DNA from 2 places in the Fictibacillus sp. NRS-1165 genome. Region 1 is predicted to be linked to the other one. Evidence: riboswitches for the same ligand, from Rfam matches in the RefSeq annotation. Region 1 holds a riboswitch; the other holds the start of a gene.

Region 1 (4,162 bases):
TACGGAAGTGGCCGGATTCGATTTTAGCCAGTCAGGAATAGGCGTTCAAACGAGCGCAGGCATGTATTACGGAGAAAAGGTGGTACTGGCATCAGGTGTCTGGACAGGCAAGCTGGCGGTTCAGTCCGGATTGCATATGCCGATGTTCCCGGTGAAGGGAGAATGTCTTTCATTGTCGTTTTTAGAGCCGGTCATCACATCAACGGTAATAGCTGATGAATGCTACCTCGTACCAAAACGAGGCGGCAGATTGGTCGTAGGTGCAACGATGGAAACTGGTACCTACGACAGAAAAGTTAGGGCAAAGGGAGTTTTAGAGCTGCTTTCGAAAGCGAGTGCTGTCCTTCCCGGTATTTTACACGGCGAGTGGGAGAAAGCCTGGACAGGGTTCAGGCCGCAAACTCCGGATGGTCTCCCGTACATGGGAAAACATCCCTACCATAAAGATCTGTACATTGCAGCGGGCCATTTTCGCAATGGGATCTTACTCAGTCCGCTGACCGGGCGCTGGATGGCAGAACTGCTGGAAGGAAAGCTGCAGGAAGAGACTTTAAGAGAATTTGCTCCTGACCGCTTTGCCTTATGAAAAAAATGAGAGGATGAGCTTTCATGAAGTTGATTGTTAACGGTGCATCGCTGGATATCGACCAGGCCAGGACCATTGAGGAACTTCTGGTGGAGCTGAAGCTTGCCGGAAGAGGGGCGATCGTTGAACTGAACCAGGAGATCCTCGATAAAAGCCAGCACGCTGAAACACGCTTAGCTAATGGTGATAAGGTAGAAATTGTTCATTTTGTAGGAGGAGGATGAAGACATGCTGAAAGTTGGAAACTATGAGTTTAGCTCCAGATTGCTGCTGGGGACAGGAAAATTTCCTGATTTTGATATTCAAAAAGAGGCAGTTAAGGTTTCAGGTACTGAGATCCTTACGTTTGCCGTAAGAAGGATGAATATTTTTGATCCTGATCAGCCGAATTTTTTAGAAAAACTGGATGCAGAGAATTTTACGCTGCTGCCGAACACGGCTGGAGCTAAAACGGCCGAAGAAGCGGTTAGAATTGCAAAGCTAGCAAAAGCTTCAGGGTTATGTGATATGATAAAGGTAGAAGTAATAGGAGATTTCAAGACTCTTCTGCCGGATCCGCTTGAAACATTAAGAGCGTCAGAAATGCTGTTGGAAGAAGGGTTTACGGTCTTGCCTTATGCTTCAGATGATGTCATTCTTGCACAAAAATTAGAGGAGCTTGGCGTACATGCCATAATGCCTGGAGCTTCACCGATTGGTTCTGGCCTAGGAATCATCAATCCGTTAAACATCAGCCTCATTATTGAGCAGGCCAATATTCCGGTTATTGTGGATGCCGGCATCGGATCACCAGCTGACGCGGCAGCCGCTATGGAACTTGGCGCTGACGGAGTATTGCTCAATTCTGCGGTATCTGGAGCAGATGATCCGGTAAAAATGGCTCAGGCGATGAAGCTCGCCATTGAGGCCGGCCGTCTCGGATATGAGGCGGGAAGAATTCCAAAGAAAAGGTATGCATCGGCAAGCAGTCCGCTGGAGGGAATGAGTATTTAATGAATGATCGCTACTCCAGGCAGATATTATTCGAGCCTATCGGAGAAGAAGGGCAGGATCAGCTGTCAGATAAACACGTTGTGATTATAGGGGCTGGAGCGCTCGGAACAGGCAATGCCGAAATACTTGCCCGTGCGGGCGTAGGCAGGATTACGATCGCTGACCGTGACTACGTGGAATGGAGCAACCTACAGCGCCAGCAGCTTTTCAGCGAAGAAGATGCAAAGTACAGGATGCCCAAAGCCGTTGCTGCAAGAGAACGGCTGGAGCAGGTGAATTCCGATATTCATGTTGAAAGTCTTGTACTGGATGCAGGTGTGGAAGAACTGCGGGAACTGGCGGAATTTGCAGATCTTTTGATTGATGCGACAGATAATTTTGATACACGTTTACTGATCAACGACATCTCACAGGAAAGAAAAATTCCATGGATTTACGGCGCCTGTGTCGGAAGCTATGGTTTAAGCTATGTGATTTTGCCGGGTGAGACGCCTTGTCTTAGCTGTTTGCTTGAGAAGGTGCCTATGGGCGGTGCAACGTGTGATACAGCAGGAATTATCGCACCTGTGGTGCAGATGGTAGTCGCCCACCAAACAGCTGAAGCGATGAAGCTATTGACGGGCAATACCACTTCTCTACGGAACAAGCTGGTCTCCTTTGATATGTGGAACAATCATTACTTGGCGATGGATGTGCAAAAGCTGAAGAAAGCGGATTGCCCTTCCTGTGGCGAGCACGCCCACTATCCGCATCTTGATCCGGAAAATCAGACGAAGACAGCGGTCCTGTGCGGAAGAAACACTGTCCAGATCCGTCCTTCGGAAAAAGGGGAAAGAGATTTGGAGGAGCTGTCACTGTCTTTATCGCGGCTTGGCGGAAGAATCGAGCAGAATCCATATCTGCTTTCATATAGCAGTGATGAAGAACAGAGGCTTGTGTTTTTTAAAGACGGACGCGTACTCATTCATGGCACGAAAGATATAACAGAAGCAAAAAATCTGTACTACAGTTTAATAGGATAATGGAATAGAAATCTGCTAGGGGGGCTGAAAGGCTGAGACTGAACCTTTGTGTTCTAGACCCTTGGAACCTGATCTGGATCATGCCAGCGGAGGGAAGCAGGCTGAATGAAAAAGCTGATTAATCGGACCCCAGCTGAAAGCTCAGCCGCCTTCTCTTATGAAGGCGGCTTTTTTGTATATGTTGGGTGCCAGGCACCCGCCGCAAGTATGTAATGCTTGGTGCCAGGCACCGAAATAATTTACGAACTCTCGTTGCATTCGAGACGGTCAGTCCACCTGCGAGGAATACAGAAGAGGCACAGAGCTATGTTAAAGACGTACTCCTTAACCTGGGATTTGAGACAGAGGAATGGGAGCTGTTTCCCGGGGACCGAATCGTCGCGGGAGCAAAGCAAGGAGAAAGATCAGAGGAATATCAAAGCCTGCTCCTTAATGGACATATGGATGTTGTAGCTGTCGGTGATGAAGCGTCATGGAAGTATCCCCCTTTTGTCCTCACAGAAGAGGAAGGGCTGCTCTATGGACGCGGAACTTCAGATATGAAGGGAGGCATGGCCTCATCTCTGTTTGCCCTTCAGCTTCTTCAAGAGCTTGGGATTAAGCTGAAAGGGGACATCTTCTTTCAATCGGTGACAGGTGAAGAAGCAGGAGAAGCAGGAACCAAGTCATGTGTAGACCGGGGCATGAAAGCTGATTTTGCGATTGTCGCCGACACATCGAATCTTGAGATTCATGGCCAAGGAAGAGTCATCACAGGGTGGATCACCATTAAGAGCAAAGAGACCTATCACGATGGGCTCCGTTCGCGGATGATCCATGCCGGAGGCGGAATAAACGGTGCGAGTGCCATTGAAAAAATGGCAAAGGTGATTGAAGGGCTGCAGGAACTTGAACGGCACTGGGCAGTCACTAAATCGTACCCGGAATTCCCTATGGGCAGTACGACCATTAATCCGTCCGTCATTGAAGGAGGAAGAAATGCGGCGTTTATCGCTGATGAATGCCGGCTGTGGATTACTGTTCACTTTTACCCGAATGAGACCTATGAAGAGGTCGCGAAGGAAATTGAGGAGCACATCCTTGCTGTTGCCATGGCCGATCCATGGATGAAAAACAATCCTCCTCTGTTTAAGTGGGGAGGAAAATCCATGATTGAGGAGTGAGGAGAAGTTTTTCCTGCACTGGACGTTGATCACACTCATGAAGCTTTGGCGGTACTGAAGGAACAGCATCAAACGGTCTCCAAGCGGAAAGCGGTTGTTTCAATGTCATCAACCGTTACCGATGCAGGTTGGCTTGGAGCCGCTGGAATACCTGCTGTTATTTATGGCCCCGGCAAGCTGGATGATGCTCACGCTGTGGACGAAAAGGTGGAGCTTCATCAGCTGTTGGAACACTCAAAGGTTCTCGCGGGGTTTATCGCAAAGTGGTGCAATATAGAAAGGAGCAATACACATGACGAAGCTGAAGCAAGAGCCATTTACTGAACGATTGTATAAAAGCGTGGAACCCGTTTGGAAACACACTCATCTTCATCCGTTTGTACAGGGCATTAAAGACG
Region 2 (4,162 bases), on a different contig from region 1:
CAGTTTATCCACGGCGCAAGCCTTTTTCTCGTGAATAAAAAAGGAGTGATCGTCAAACGGTACGGCGGTGTACAGGATACCCCCTTTCAACAGATTATCAAGGATATGAAAAAACAAAACTCACTATAGCAAAAAGCCTCCCTGGCCGGGGGGGCTTTTTGCTTGTGCTCTTCATGCGGCAGGGCGGGAATCCGCCTCTGGTATTCCCGGCCGGTTCTTGAAACCTTATTCCAGTCCCTGTTGAAGAAATAGGCAATGCTTCCATAGGCCACACAGGCCATGGTGACCATCCTGAAAATAAAGATGTCAAAAAGGATGGTGACAAGAAGGGGATAGGTATCCTTTTCCTGAAAGGCGTAGCCATAATATTCACCCATGCCGATCGCTACCATGTCGTACACAAGGCCGAAAATAAAAATATACAACACATAGATAAGAACATATTCAAGAATGGAAGAATGGAGAGCGAATCCATCGACCACAAAGATACTGGTCATAAAATAAACGGCAAGTGTGCCGGATATAAAAGCTTCAAAGATATAAAAAAAGGAAACAGGGCTTCTAAACAGGTTTTTTCCAAGAAAAGACCTGAAATGGATGACGCAGTCGATAAATGCTTTCTGCCAGCGGATCCGCTGTTTGAACAGATCCCAAATGTTTTCGGGGAGTTCGGTATAGCAAACAGCGTCGGGAATAAAGGTCACCTTTTTATCCTTTTGACCAGCGATATGGCGCTGAATTTTTAATGTAATGTCAATGTCTTCTCCAATCGTTGCGCGGTAGCCTCCGACACTGAGAAGGACCTTTTTCCTGAAAATACCGAATGCACCAGAAATAATGGAAAGGGCTCCTAACCTGGCATGTGACACTTTTGTAATATAAAAAGCACGCAGGAAATCTAGAGCCTGAGCGCGAATGAGCAGGTTCGTTCCACGCAATGTCAGCCCTGAGAACGGATTCTTCATTTTGGTCTGGAGAACATGTACCATGCCGCCGGCAGCCACGACATTTTGTTCTTCGAATGTTTCATTGATGGCAGGCAGTGAATGGTCAGTCATGATGGTATCCGCATCCAAAGTGACATCAAGCTCATTGCTTGAATATTCAATGCCTGCATTGAGCGCGTCCGCTTTTCCGCCGTTCATTTTATCCAGCACATAAATATTTGGATAGAGCTCAGACTGATAAAACTGGATCGCTCGTTTATGTTTTAACTGGCTCAGAGGAATCCTTGTACTTGTCTTCAGCTGCAGGTGTTCATCCAGTTTTCCGAGGGTGTCATCCGTGGATCCGTCATTGATATAAATAATTTCAAATTTTCATGTTTTCAACGGATGTCGTAATGATTTTCTCCTCATTGAAGCAAGGGATAAGAACACTGACACTTTTTTCAAATATCGGTTTTGGCCGATACCGTCTTTTTCTTTTATGAAAAAAGGGAAGGCAGTTGAAGGAGTGAAGGATTGGAAAAGCGATTGAAAGACAGAAGAAAAATAATACTGCATATTTCACTGTAGTAAACCTCCTTTTGTTCAAATTGTTATATTAGTATAAAGTATTTCATGGCAATTTCTCCTTTTCAACGGATGAGTAATAAGTCTTACTTTTCAGTGAATTGAAAGCCTATACATAAATTTCCGGCCATCCGCTTACGGTGATAAACAACCCATGCCAAAAGTCTGATTGTGGAACAAGCAAAGAGAAGTTAACATTTACTCTGAAAACAAAATATGTTTTCTGCTAGGGGAGCCCGTCAGACGGGCTGAGAGAAGAGAGGAACAGCTCTTTGACCCTTTGAACCTGATCTGGGTTATACCAGCGTAGGGAAGTAGGTGCCGAAGTCAAGTATATTTTTGTATATTTTTCTTTGCCTATCCTATCGGGTTCTTCTTACTAGAACCCGTTTTTTTTTATGCTGTGTGTAACTTTGGACTCAATTTAAAAAATCGAGGAGGAAGTTGCATGAACGTACAAAAAGAAAACGATGTTTTATTGAAATCACAGTTTCCAAACAGCACGAAAATTTATGAAACAGGATCAAGTCCGGACATCAGTGTGCCGATGAGAAGCGTCAGCCTGGCGGATACACAGAAGACTGGAGGAGCCGAAGAGAATCCGCCAGTCATTCTGTATGATACAAGCGGTCCTTACACCGACCCCGAATATGAGGCAGATGTAGAAAAGGGTCTGCCCTTAATTAGAAAAAAGTGGGTGGAAGACCGGAACGATACAGAGCAATATGAAGGCCGTTCCGTTAAACCGGAGGACAATGGCTACAGGAAACAGGCTCAGACCGCAAATGTGTTTCCGATTCGTCCTTTTAAGCCGATGCGGGCTAAAGAGGGAGGAAACGTGACACAGATGCATTATGCGAAAAAAGGGATAATTACGCCTGAAATGGAATTCATTGCGATTAGGGAAGGGCTTGATTCTGATTTTGTCAGAAGTGAAGTGGCTAGCGGCAGGGCCATTATTCCCGCCAACATCAATCATCTCGAGCTGGAACCGATGATCATCGGGCGAAACTTTCATGTGAAGATCAACGCTAACATTGGAAACTCAGCTGTTACTTCTTCCATCGAGGAGGAGGTCGAAAAAATGACATGGGCTACTTATTGGGGAGCGGACACGATTATGGATCTGTCCACAGGCAAGGACATTCATACAACAAGAGAGTGGATCATCAGGAATTCTCCGGTTCCTGTAGGCACTGTTCCAATCTATCAGGCGCTCGAAAAGGTGAATGGGATCGCGGAGGATCTAACTTGGGAGGTCTATCGGGATACCCTTATTGAACAGGCGGAGCAGGGTGTGGACTATTTTACGATCCATGCCGGCGTTTTGCTTCGGTATGTGCCGCTGACGATCAATCGCATTACAGGTATCGTTTCACGGGGCGGTTCCATTATGGCACAATGGTGCCTTGCATATCATCAGGAAAACTTTTTATATACTCATTTCGAGGAGATTTGTGAGATCTGTAAAGCATATGATATCTCCATCTCTCTGGGTGATGGTTTACGGCCTGGCTCGATTGCAGATGCCAATGACGAAGCGCAGTTTGCGGAGCTGGAAACTTTAGGGGAACTTACAAAGATCGCCTGGAAATATGACGTACAGGTCATGATCGAAGGGCCAGGACATGTACCGATGCATCAAATCAAGGAAAATGTAGATAAGCAAATGGAGATTTGCCAGGAAGCGCCCTTCTATACGTTAGGGCCGTTGACGACCGATATCGCCCCTGGATATGATCACATCACCTCGGCGATCGGGGCAGCGATGATCGGATGGTTCGGAACGGCGATGCTTTGCTATGTGACACCAAAGGAACATTTGGGACTGCCGAATAAAGATGATGTAAGGGAAGGGGTCATCGCGTATAAGATCGCTGCCCACGCAGCAGACTTGGCCAAAGGGCATCCAAGAGCATTGAAGAGAGATAATGCCCTTTCAAAAGCCAGATTCGAATTCAGATGGGAGGACCAGTTCAATCTTTCCCTGGATCCTGAAAAAGCAAGGGGATATCATGATGAGACTCTTCCTGCGGAAGGAGCAAAAACCGCTCATTTCTGCTCCATGTGCGGACCAAAATTCTGTTCCATGAGAATTTCGCATGATCTGAGAAATATGTCTGCACAGGAACTTACCGGCACTGAAAAAGAAATGAAGGAAGGGATGCGGGAAAAGGCGAAGGAATTTCAGGACAAAGGCTCGAACCTTTATTCATGAGCAGAATAGCAGCACTTCTTGAAAAGATTGCACTGCTGGAAAAGCAGCTGCAGGAGATTCAAAAAAGATGCCCTCATGTGTTTCTGGAAACCTCTCACTCCGATGAACGGATCTGTATGAGATGCAGCTATACCGAAAAAATTGTGTACCGGTTCCCAGAAGAAAACGACGCGGGGCCAGGAACTCAAATAAAAGAACTTCTCTTGGGCAATGATAATGGCAAAGGAAGAATGAGGGAGGAATAGGTAATGGGTACGAATTGGCTGCAGACCGCATTGAACTGGACAGAGCAAAGAGTAGGGCAGGCTTCTGATGGGTTCAGGGAGATACTCGGAAAGCTTAAGAACCAGCCAGCGATGTTGGTGACAGACCTGGCGACATTTATTATGCTTCATCCTGAAACACATAAAAAGCGGAGCGAACTGCTCGG

What was found. Region 1 has a riboswitch for thiamine pyrophosphate ahead of ABHN01_RS06870 (acetylornithine deacetylase). Riboswitches for the same ligand answer to the same signal wherever they lie in the genome.
Region 2: it holds a riboswitch for thiamine pyrophosphate, as region 1 does, so the genes downstream of both, thiC (phosphomethylpyrimidine synthase ThiC) here and ABHN01_RS06870 (acetylornithine deacetylase) in region 1, are expected to answer to the same signal.

The regions. Positions count from the first base shown of each region.
Region 1 covers NZ_JBDPNU010000018.1:16,404-20,565, forward strand. Annotated here, with positions in the region: gene thiO (glycine oxidase ThiO) at 1-586, shown strand, start outside; gene thiS (sulfur carrier protein ThiS) at 610-810, shown strand; gene ABHN01_RS06860 (thiazole synthase) at 815-1,579, shown strand; gene ABHN01_RS06865 (thiazole biosynthesis adenylyltransferase ThiF) at 1,579-2,601, shown strand; TPP riboswitch at 2,609-2,713, shown strand; partial or broken gene ABHN01_RS06870 (acetylornithine deacetylase) at 2,814-4,088, shown strand; gene tenA (thiaminase II) at 4,057-4,162, shown strand, end outside.
Region 2 covers NZ_JBDPNU010000003.1:234-4,395, reverse strand. Annotated here, with positions in the region: gene ABHN01_RS00975 (SCO family protein) at 1-129, shown strand, start outside; gene ABHN01_RS00970 (glycosyltransferase family 2 protein) at 87-1,307, opposite strand; TPP riboswitch at 1,733-1,844, shown strand; gene thiC (phosphomethylpyrimidine synthase ThiC) at 1,963-3,732, shown strand; gene ABHN01_RS00960 (hypothetical protein) at 3,729-3,977, shown strand; gene ABHN01_RS00955 (hypothetical protein) at 3,981-4,162, shown strand, end outside.